DNA from 2 places in the Georgenia phoenicis genome. Region 1 is predicted to be linked to the other one. Evidence: riboswitches for the same ligand, from Rfam matches in the RefSeq annotation. Region 1 holds a riboswitch; the other holds the start of a gene.
The links. A riboswitch is a leader RNA that binds a small molecule or an ion and turns the genes downstream of it on or off. The one in region 1 is predicted to bind cyclic di-AMP.
Positions count from the first base shown of each region.

Region 1 (4,864 bases):
GGACCATTGACTGGGGACATGCGCACACCCAGGGACGCTAACCCACAGCCCGGAAAGGCCGGGAATGCCGGTTAAGGTTCGGTTAAGACGCGCCGGTTGCTGCGTGGCGATGCGCGCCGGCTGGCCGCGGGGCGGGTCCTCAGCCGATGGCGGCGAGGAGCTCGTTGCAGGCCTGCTCGCAGGCCCGGCAGGCCTCGGCGCAGATCCGGCAGTGCTCGTGGTGGCCGGCATGGGCCGCGCACTCATCCCCGCAGGAGCGGCAGGCCTGGATGCAGGCCTGGAGCATGGCGCGGGTGAGGTTGGCGTCGTAGCCGGTGTGCCGGGACAGCACGCGTGCGGTGGTGTCGCAGATGTCGGCGCAGTCCAGGTTGGTGCGGATGCACTTGCGCAGCTCGTCGACCATGTCCTCGCTCAGACAGGCATCGGCGCAGGCGGTACAGGCCTGAGAGCAGGCCACCACGGTGTCCACCACCCTGGCGAGCAGGTCCCGGTCGAGGTTGATCTCGGCCGGGTAGGTGTTCATCATCTCGGCGGTTCTCATTGTCGTGCTCCTTCGTCAGTCGCTATCCCCGCGGACAGTCATGACGGGTGCGGGCTTACGACGCTAGGGGGGTCGCCGTGGGCCTGCAGCCGCAGGAACGGGTGATGACGATGAAGGTTTGATGAAGTCTTCCCGTCGAGCCGTTATCGAATCGTGATTCTGGGCCTGGGCGTGTGTAGCGTCGCTCTTGCTTCTCGTCCCCCTTCACGGGAAGCCCGCGTGCGGACGCCGAGCCCTGCCACCGCACCGTGGTCCTCGATCGTCCGTGGCAGGGACGGGGAACCCGATGTGGGCCTGCGTGCAGGTCCTTGGGGTGAAGCTCGATGCCTGAGCCGGGTGTGCTCCTACCCGAACCCGACAGCTGACCTCGTAGGCGCTTTGGAGAGGTTTACCCGTGACATCTAGCCCCACCCGTGGACGGCACCGCGCCGAGGGCCGTCCCGTCACCGTTTTCTCATCGCTGGGTCCGTGCCTGACGGGCCCGGCCGCGCGCCGCGCCGCGCTCGCCGCGGCCTCCTCCGGCCTGGTGCTGACCATGGCCACCACCACCGCCTCCGCGATGGAGCCGGTCCACCCCGACCCCCCAGTGGTCGACACCCAGGCAGCGGCGACCACCCAGGCCAGCGGCACCGAGGCGGCGGAGGTCACCCACACCGTCGCCGCCGGGGACACCGTGTGGAAGCTGGCGCAGCGCTACGACAGCACCATCTCGGCGATCATCGCGGCCAACGGCCTGAACGCGCAGGCGCTGATCCGGGTCGGTGAGGTGCTGACGATCCCGCAGGGGCAGGCGGCCGCATCGACCACGACGACGACCACGGCGGCGGCGGCGACCGGCATCGAGCGGGAGACCACCTCGGCGTCACGCTCGGCGACCCGCAGTGAGGCCCCGCCGGCCAACACGTCGGGCAACGCGGTGCTGGACATCGCCTACCGGTACATCGGCACCCCCTACGTGTGGGGCGGTGCGACCCCGGCGGGCTTCGACTGCTCGGGCTTCACCCAGTACGTCTACGCCCAGGCAGGCATCTCCATCCCGCGGTCCTCCGCGGCGCAGCGCAACGCGGGCACGCAGGTCTCCGCCTCGCAGGCCCAGCCCGGTGACCTGGTGTGGTGGCCCGGGCACGTGGGGATCTACGTGGGCGATGGACAGTACATCGCGGCCTTCAGCCCGGGTAACCCGCTGTCGGTACGCGACATCTACAAGCCCAACCCCACGTTCATCCGCGTGGGCTGAGCACGGCGCCACGAGTGGTGGTCCGCAGCCGGCACTGGCTGCGGACCACCACTCGTTTCTCCGCACCGGGCCCGACACATTCACCGTGCCGACAGTTCCCCGCCCCGAAGGCATCGTCTGGCTGACGGCTCTCGGCGCGGAAGCGGGAGAGGACGCTGACCTCCATCGGGAGCACCAGCGCCTGCGCACTACATCGATCCTTAATCGTCTCTCTACCGAAACCCTCCACCAGGTGGAGGACGCTTTGGGCCATGACGGCCGTCCCACACTCGACAGCAATCGACGCCACGTCGGCGCCACAACTTGACGTGGCAGGTGGGAAGCCCCGCAGGACGGTATGGACGGTCATCACCGGGACGGTCGGTGGCGTGGTCGGGCTGGCACCCCACCTCCTGCACCACGCGGGTCCTCTCGTGGGCACCGCCCTAGTGGCCGGTGCGGGCGGTACGGCCCTCTTCGGGGTCCTCGGGCTGGTCGCGTCGGTGCCGATGCTCGTCAAGCTCAAGCGTCGCTTCGCCAGCTGGTGGGCGCCTGCGATCGCGCTGGCGGTGTTCGGGGGCATGTTCGCACTGTCCTCGTTCGTCATCGGCCCCCAGATCAGTGCGTCGTTCGAGTCGGCGACGCCCGAGGTCACCGACTCCGTTGATCACGACGTTCACCACGAACCGTGAGGACGGGCAGCCCGGAGCCTGCCGTCGCTCCGGCTCGTGAGCTGTCCGACGACGCCGCACCAGGTGGCCCCTCTGCCTCAGCGCCGACCGGATCGGGCCCGGGGCGGAGGCCGTCCATCGGCATGCGCGCCATCGGTGTCGCCGGAGAGGTGATGCTGACGCTCGGGGTCCTGGCCGCCCTGTTCGTCGTGTGGCAGCTGTGGTGGACAGACGTCGTCGCCGGGCGGCAGCAGGAGGCGACGGTCGAGCAGTTTCGGACCAGCATCGGCGGCGCACCAGGGCGTGAGACACAATCCGACCTTTCCGTCGCGCCGGAGAACCCGACGCTGAGCGATCAGCCTCCACCGGCCGTGACGCCACCCGGTCCGACGGACGTCTTCGGCATCGTCTACGTGCCGAGGTGGGGCCAGGACTACGCGGTTCCCCTCGCCGAAGGGGTCGACGTGACCACCGTCTTGAACGACGGCAACATCGGGCACTACCCACAGACCGCGATGCCCGGCGGGGTCGGCAACTTCGCCACCGCTGCACACCGGCAGAGCTTCGGCGCTCCCTACCGCCACGTCGAGGAGCTCCGACCCGGGGACACCATCGTCGTGGAGACCGCAGAGGGTTGGTTCGTCTACCGCGTCACCGAGGACTACATCGTGACCCCGGACCGTGTCGATGTCCTCGCCCCCGTGCCGGGGCAGCCCGGGGTGGAACCGACCAGACGTCTCATCACGTTGACGACGTGCCACCCGCTCTACTCCGCCGCGCAGCGCTGGATCACCCACGGAGAGCTCACCGAGTGGTACCCCCGCGCGGGCGGGGCACCCACACGACTCATGGAGGCACCCTGATGTACCCCGCGATCTGGAGGACGCTGCCCGGGCCACACTGGCTCAAGGCGATCGAGGCGGTGCTTCTCGCCGTGGTTGCGGTGGCGGCGCTCTTCACCTGGATCTTCCCTTCCATCGTGGACGACATCGGGCTCTTCACCAACACGGTCGGGTGACCGCACCGGTGCCCGTGCCGCAGGACGCGTCGACAGCGAACCACTTAGCGGTCTTGCAGTCGTGATCGCCGACCACTCTCACAGGAGCGACGTGACCCCATCCCGCCTTGTCCCCCGCGGTGCTCCCGTGCTCGCCGCCACGGCCGTGATCGTTGGGCTGCCGAGCCCCGCGGCCGCCCACCAGGAGTGGTTCGTGAGCGATCCGGGCGCGTACCCGGTCGACCTCTCGGCGCTCTTGCGACCGGGAGTCCTGGTCGGCGTGACGGTCGCCGTGCTCGTGGCGGTCGTCTGGCGCGTGCTCGCCGCCCGGTTGCCGGTTCCCGAGCTGCGCGCTCTGTCGCCGACGCGCCACCTCGCACGGCTGGTCCCGTGGGTGCCGCGTCTCTTGGCCGCGCACCTGGGCGTCAGCCTCCTCGTGCTTGCCTTTGACCGCGCGATCCTCGACCCCGGCATTCACGTGCCGGATGGTGTTGGAGGCACTCTGCTGCTCGTGCCGCAAGCGGTCGTGGGTGTCCTCCTCGTGGCCGGCGTGCTCGTCCGTCCGGCGGCCGTCGCGATCGTGCTGGCCGGGCCACTTGTGGCCGTGCTCAACGGCCCGGAGGTCTTGGCAACGCTGGCCGTATTGGTCGGCATCGCGGTGTTCCTGTTCATCATTCCGCCGCGTCTGAGGGATGGCGGTCGGAGGGACATGGACGCTGCCGCGCTGCGCCGAGCGACCCTGGCACTCAAGCTCGGCGCTGGAGCGACGCTGATCTCCCTGGCAGTCGTGGAGAAGCTGGCCAACCCGGAGATGGCGAGAACGATGCTCGACCAGGTACCGGTTCTCAACCTCCTCGGTCCGTTCGGTGTAAGCCCGGACCTGTTCGCGTTGATCGCCGGAACGGTGGAGCTGCTGTTCGGACTCCTCGTCATCTCGGCTGCCTTGCCGCAGGTCGTCGCCGTCGTGGCCGCCATCCCGTTCACGGCGACCCTGGCCCTGTTCGGAGCGACCGAGCTTCTCGGCCACCTCCCGGTCTACGGCGTCCTGCTCGCCCTCCTCGTACTGGGGAGTCGCGAGGACACCTCGCGGACGCTCTCGGGTCTGCGCTCGAGCGGGGACTCAGAGATCCAGACGTCCCGGTCGTCAGACTGGCGGCACGGGCATTCCACCAGCAACCAGCACCTCGGAGAGGGGACACGGACGTGAGTAACAAGGAGCGGGCGCGGGAACGAGCGGCCCGGGTCGCTGCCATGCGCGCGGAGCAGAAGCGCAAGGACCGGCGGCGGAAGTACCTCATCGGCGGCGTGACCGCGGTGATCTGTCTCGGGCTCGTCGCCGCGGTAGCGATTCCGCTGGTGCGGGAGGCACGGCGGCCGGCGGAGGCTGCGATCCAGGGCGTGGAGGAGTTCGAGGACCTTTCCGCCGGTCACGTGACTGG
Region 1 is NZ_CP154855.1:3,594,078-3,598,941, reverse strand. It holds gene AA0005_RS16980 (four-helix bundle copper-binding protein) at 140-541, opposite strand; cyclic di-AMP (ydaO/yuaA leader) riboswitch at 758-932, shown strand; gene AA0005_RS16975 (C40 family peptidase) at 1,077-1,778, shown strand; gene AA0005_RS16970 (hypothetical protein) at 2,030-2,449, shown strand; gene AA0005_RS16965 (class E sortase) at 2,572-3,291, shown strand; gene AA0005_RS16960 (hypothetical protein) at 3,291-3,446, shown strand; gene AA0005_RS16955 (hypothetical protein) at 3,574-4,632, shown strand; gene AA0005_RS16950 (DUF3105 domain-containing protein) at 4,629-4,864, shown strand, end outside.

Region 2 (4,864 bases), 830 kb from region 1:
GGGCTCACGCTGCTTGTGGCTCTCCAGGGCGGTCTGCTCCCCGCGCTGCTTGACCAGCTGGACCACCGACAGTACGGCGGCCACGGCGAAGACGCCGATCGCCATCGTTGCGACGGAGACGTGGATGACGAGCCAGTAGTGGTCCAGGGCGGGACTGACGCCGTCGGCCTTGACGTAGAACACGGACACCGCTAGCCCGAGGGCGAGCAGCGTGGGCGTGATGACCATTGCGCCGAGGTAGCGCAGGTCGCGCCAACGCTGGATGGCCAGGAACGTGCCGACCGCGACGAGGGTGAAGACGAGGGTGAACTCGTACATGTTCGCCCAGGGCACCCGCCCGGCGGCGATACCGCGGGTGACCACGCCAATGGCGTGCAGGGCCAGGCCGGCGGTCGTCGTGGTCATCGCGATGCGGGCGGCGCGGCGGGGTCGGCCTGCGGGGCCGCGGTCGCGCAGCGCGGACAGGTCGATGCCGAAGGCGATCATCGCGAGGGCGTAGGCGGCCATGGCGCCGTAGATCACCAGCAGGCTGAGCTGGCCGAGGTCGTTCACGTGTCCTCCTGTTGGGTGGGGGTGGTGGCCCGAACCGCGGTCATGACGCGCTCGAGCTCGCGCGGAAGGCCCGGGTCGTCGCCGCGGGCCAGGGCGGCGGCCTCGACGAGGGTGTGGCCGGTGCCGTTCGGGGTGGTCTTGACCCACAGCCGGCGGCGGGGGGCGAACAGTGAGGCGGACAGGCCGGCCATGGCCGCGAGGGAGGAGACCAGCAGGAGGGGGAGGGTGGGGTCGTAGCGCAGGTCGATGGCCGCGAAGCGGGGCAGGGACTCGAAGGAGATGGTGCCCAGCCCGTCGGGGAGCTCGACCTCCTCACCGGGTGCGATGAGGATCTTGACCTCTTCGGCGCCGTCCATCACCTGGGTCATGTTGTCGGTGTCGAGCTGGTAGACGTTCTGCGGGATGCCCTGGTCCAGGCCGAGGTCACCGGTGTAGACCTCCAGGACGATGAGCGGTGCGTTGGGTTGGGGGTGCACCGAGCGCAGCCCGTCCTCCTCGGACATGGCAGTGGGCAGCAGGTAGCCGGTGAAGCCGAGCTGGTCCAGGCCGGGGGAGACGTCGGGGACCTTGACCACACCGCGGGAGGTGTAGAAGTCGTCCTCGGGCAGGAAGGGCACCGGCTGGGAGAACGCCACCTGCCCCTCGGCGTCACGCACGGTCAGGTGGGGGGCGAAGCCGTTGCCGGCCAGGTAGATGTTCGCGCCGGCTGCGTTGATCGGGTAGTTGACCCGGATGGTGTCCTCGTAGCGCCGGCCGTCAGGCTCGGTGACCACGACCCGGGCGGCGAAGTCGCGGGCCTGGGCGTCGACGGTGAACCGGGAGGTGAGCTCGGTCAGGGAGAAGGTGAAGGGCTCGAGGTCGTCGCCCGTGACCAGTGTCCCGGGGGTGAAGGTGTCGTAGTCGACCAGGGCGTTGGCGAAGGTGCGACCCTCGACGACGACGGCCTGCCCGCGGTAGGCGACCAGCTGCGCGGCACCCAGGGCGACGAGCACCCCGATCAGGGACAGGTGGAAGACGATGTTGCCGGTCTCGCGCAGGTAGCCACGTTCGGCGCTGATCCCTTCCGCGGTCACGGCCACCCGGAAGCGGCGGCCCAGCGCCGAGCGGACCGCCCCGGTCACCTCCTCGGGGGACGCCGTCGTCATGTGCGTGTCACGGACCGGGAAGCGGGTCAGGCGGCGCGGGACACGGGAGGGTGCCGCGCGCAGCGCGGTGATGTGGGCCTTGGTGCGCGGCAGGATGCAGCCGATGAGGGAGATGAACAGCAGCAGGTAGATCGCGGCGAACCAGGGCGCGGCGTAGATGTCGAGCAGGCCAAGGCGCTCGAGCCAGGTGGCGAGCTGGGGCCGGTCGGCGCGCAGGGTGGCCACGCCGGCGGGATCCTGCGGGATCTGCGGGATGAACGCCCCGGGCAGCGCGGCCAGGGCGAGCAGCATGAGCAGCAGCAGCGCCACCCGCATCGAGGTGAGCTGGCGCCAGGCCCAGCGCAGCCAGCCGCGCACACCGATTCCGCCGGGAGCCGGGGGCTGGGACGGAGTGCCCGGTGCCTCATCCATCGTCCGTAGACCGGCGGGACGGTAGACCATCACACAGTCCTCACGTAAGCCGACGACCGGGGACCCGTGCACACACGGGGACGCTAACCCACCGTCCTGAAAGACCGGGAATGCCGGTTAAGGTTTGATTAAGATGCGTCGGTTTCGGTGTGGCGACGCGACGGTCGGGGCTGTGGTGCGGGCGTCGTCAGCCGATGGTGGCGAGGAGCTCGGTGCAGGCCTGCTCGCAGGCACGGCAGGCCTCGGCGCAGATGCGGCAGTGCTCATGGTGGCCGGCATGGGCAGCGCACTCATCCCCGCAGGAGCGACATGCCTGGATGCAGGCCTGGAGCAGGGCGCGGGTGAGGTTGGCGTCATAGCCGGTGTGCCGGGACAGCACGCGGGCTGTGGTGTCGCAGATATCGGCGCAGTCGAGGTTGGTCCGGATGCACTTGCGCAGCTGGTCGACCATGTCCTCGCTGAGGCAGGCGTCCGCGCAGGCGGTACAGGCCTGGGAACACGCCACCAGGGCCTCGATCGCCCGCGCGAGCGGGTCGACGTCGAGGCCGATCTCGCCGGGGTGGGTGGTGATCATCTCCGCGGTTCTCATTGTCTTCCTCCATCTCTGATTGCTTGCCCCGTGTCGGTGCGGGCTTGCGACGTTACGCGGGGTGCCCGGGGGGTGCCTGGGCAGGAGTCGTGATGTTGATGAAGGTTTGATGAACTCTTCCCGTAGGGCCGTTATCGAACCGTGATCCTGGGGTTGGCGTGTGTAGCGTCGCTTCTGCTTCTTGCCCCCTTCATCGCAGAAGCTCACGTGCGGACGCCGAGCCCTGCCACCGCACTGTGGTCCTCGATCGTCCGTGGCAGGGACGGGGAACCCGATGTGGGCCTGCGTGCAGGTCCTTGGGGTGAAGCTCGATGCCTGAGCCGGGTGTGCTCCTACCCGAACCCGACAGCTGACCTCGTAGGCGCCCTGGAGAGGTTTACCCGTGACATCTAGCCACACCCGTGGTCGGCACCGTGCCGAGGGCCGTCCCGTTACCGTTTTCTCATCACTGGGTCCGTGCTTGACGGGTCCGGCCGCGCGTCGTGCCGCGCTTGCCGCGGCTTCCTCCGGTTTGGTGCTGACCATGGCCACGACCACCGCCTCTGCGATGGAGCCGGTCCACCCCGACCCGCCGGTGGTCGGCACCCAGGCCAGCGATACCCCGACGGCGAGTGCGCAGGCCAGTGGTACCGAGACCGCGGAGGTCACCCACACCGTCGTCTCCGGTGACACCGTGTGGAAGCTGGCGCAGCGCTACGACAGTACGATCTCGGCGATCGTCACCGCCAACGGTCTGAACGCGCAGGCGCTGATCCGTGTCGGTGAGGTGCTGACGATCCCCCAGGGGCAGGCGAGCGTGTCGGCGACGACGTCGACGGCGGTCACTGAGCGGGAGGCTGCTTCGGCCTCGCGCTCGGCTTCCCGCAGCGAGGCCCCGCCGGCCAACACGTCGGGCAATGCTGTCCTTGACATCGCCTACCGGTACGTCGGCACCCCTTACGTGTGGGGCGGGTCGACCCCGGCGGGCTTTGACTGCTCGGGGTTCACCCAGTACGTCTACGCCCAGGCGGGCATCTCCATCCCGCGGTCCTCCGCGGCGCAGCGCAACGCGGGCACGCAGGTCTCCGCCTCCCAGGCCCAGCCCGGTGACCTGGTGTGGTGGCCCGGGCACGTGGGGATCTACGTGGGTGAGGGGCAGTACATCGCGGCCTTCAGCCCGGGTAACCCGCTGTCGGTGCGTGACATCTACAAGGCCAACCCGACGTTCATCCGGGTGGGCTGAGCAGCGGTGGTGGCCCGCAGCTGGCTGCGGGCCACCACCGGCCCGGGTCAGACGAGGGTCTGGAAGTTGGCGACGAGGCCCTGCAGGTAGCCCGACACCCAGATCCACAGCCCGGTGACCATCGCGAGTCCGAGCAGGACGAGCAGCCCGCCGCCGAGGCGTTGGAACGCGCGGCGGTGGCGGCGCAGGAAACCCAGTGCGCGGGTCGAGCGGGACAGCAGCATCGCCCCGGCGACGAACGGGACACCGAGGCCGAGGCTGTAGGCGAACACGAGGACCCCGCCGCGGGCGGGATCGGCCTCGCTGAAGGCGAGGCTGAGGACCGCGGCCAGGGTGGGGCCCATGCAGGGCGCCCAGCCCAGCCCGAACACGACACCGAGGAGCGGCGCTCCCCACAGGCCCTGCCGGGGGGTCAGGTGCAGGCGGCGGTCGCGTTGCATGAATGGGACGTAGCCCATGAAGGCCAGGCCCATGAGCACGACCAGCGCGCCGAAGATGCGGGTGGTGAGGTCGAGCCAGGGCGCGAGCAGGATCCCCAGCCAGGCGAAGACGACGCCGAGCAGGACGAACACGGCGGTGAAGCCGGCGACGAAGAGCAGTACCCCGGCCAGGAGCCGCCCGTCACGGACCTTGGTCTGCTGCCCGCCAGGCAGGCGGGCGCCGGGGGTGGTGGCCCCGGCCATGCCGCTGAGGTAGCCGACGTACCCAGGCAGCAGGGGCAACACGCACGGGGAGGCGAAGGAGATAAATCCGGCGATCGCGGCCACGGGGAGCGCGGCGAGCATGGGGCCGGTGAGCACGGTGCCGGCGAAGAAGGAGCCGAGCTGGTCCATCGCTCAGGCCGTCTCGGCGAGGGTGTCGTCGATGAGGCCGCGCAGCATGGTGGGGTCGATCTGGCCCATGATGCGGGCCGCGACCCGGCCCTGGCGGTCCAGGACCACGGTG
Region 2 is NZ_CP154855.1:2,767,424-2,772,287, reverse strand. It holds gene ccsB (c-type cytochrome biogenesis protein CcsB) at 1-552, opposite strand, end outside; gene AA0005_RS13185 (cytochrome c biogenesis protein ResB) at 549-2,108, opposite strand; gene AA0005_RS13180 (four-helix bundle copper-binding protein) at 2,296-2,697, opposite strand; cyclic di-AMP (ydaO/yuaA leader) riboswitch at 2,902-3,076, shown strand; gene AA0005_RS13175 (C40 family peptidase) at 3,221-3,919, shown strand; gene AA0005_RS13170 (cytochrome c biogenesis CcdA family protein) at 3,967-4,752, opposite strand; gene AA0005_RS13165 (TlpA family protein disulfide reductase) at 4,756-4,864, opposite strand, start outside.
Region 2: another riboswitch for cyclic di-AMP. It lies ahead of AA0005_RS13175 (C40 family peptidase); the one in region 1 lies ahead of AA0005_RS16975 (C40 family peptidase).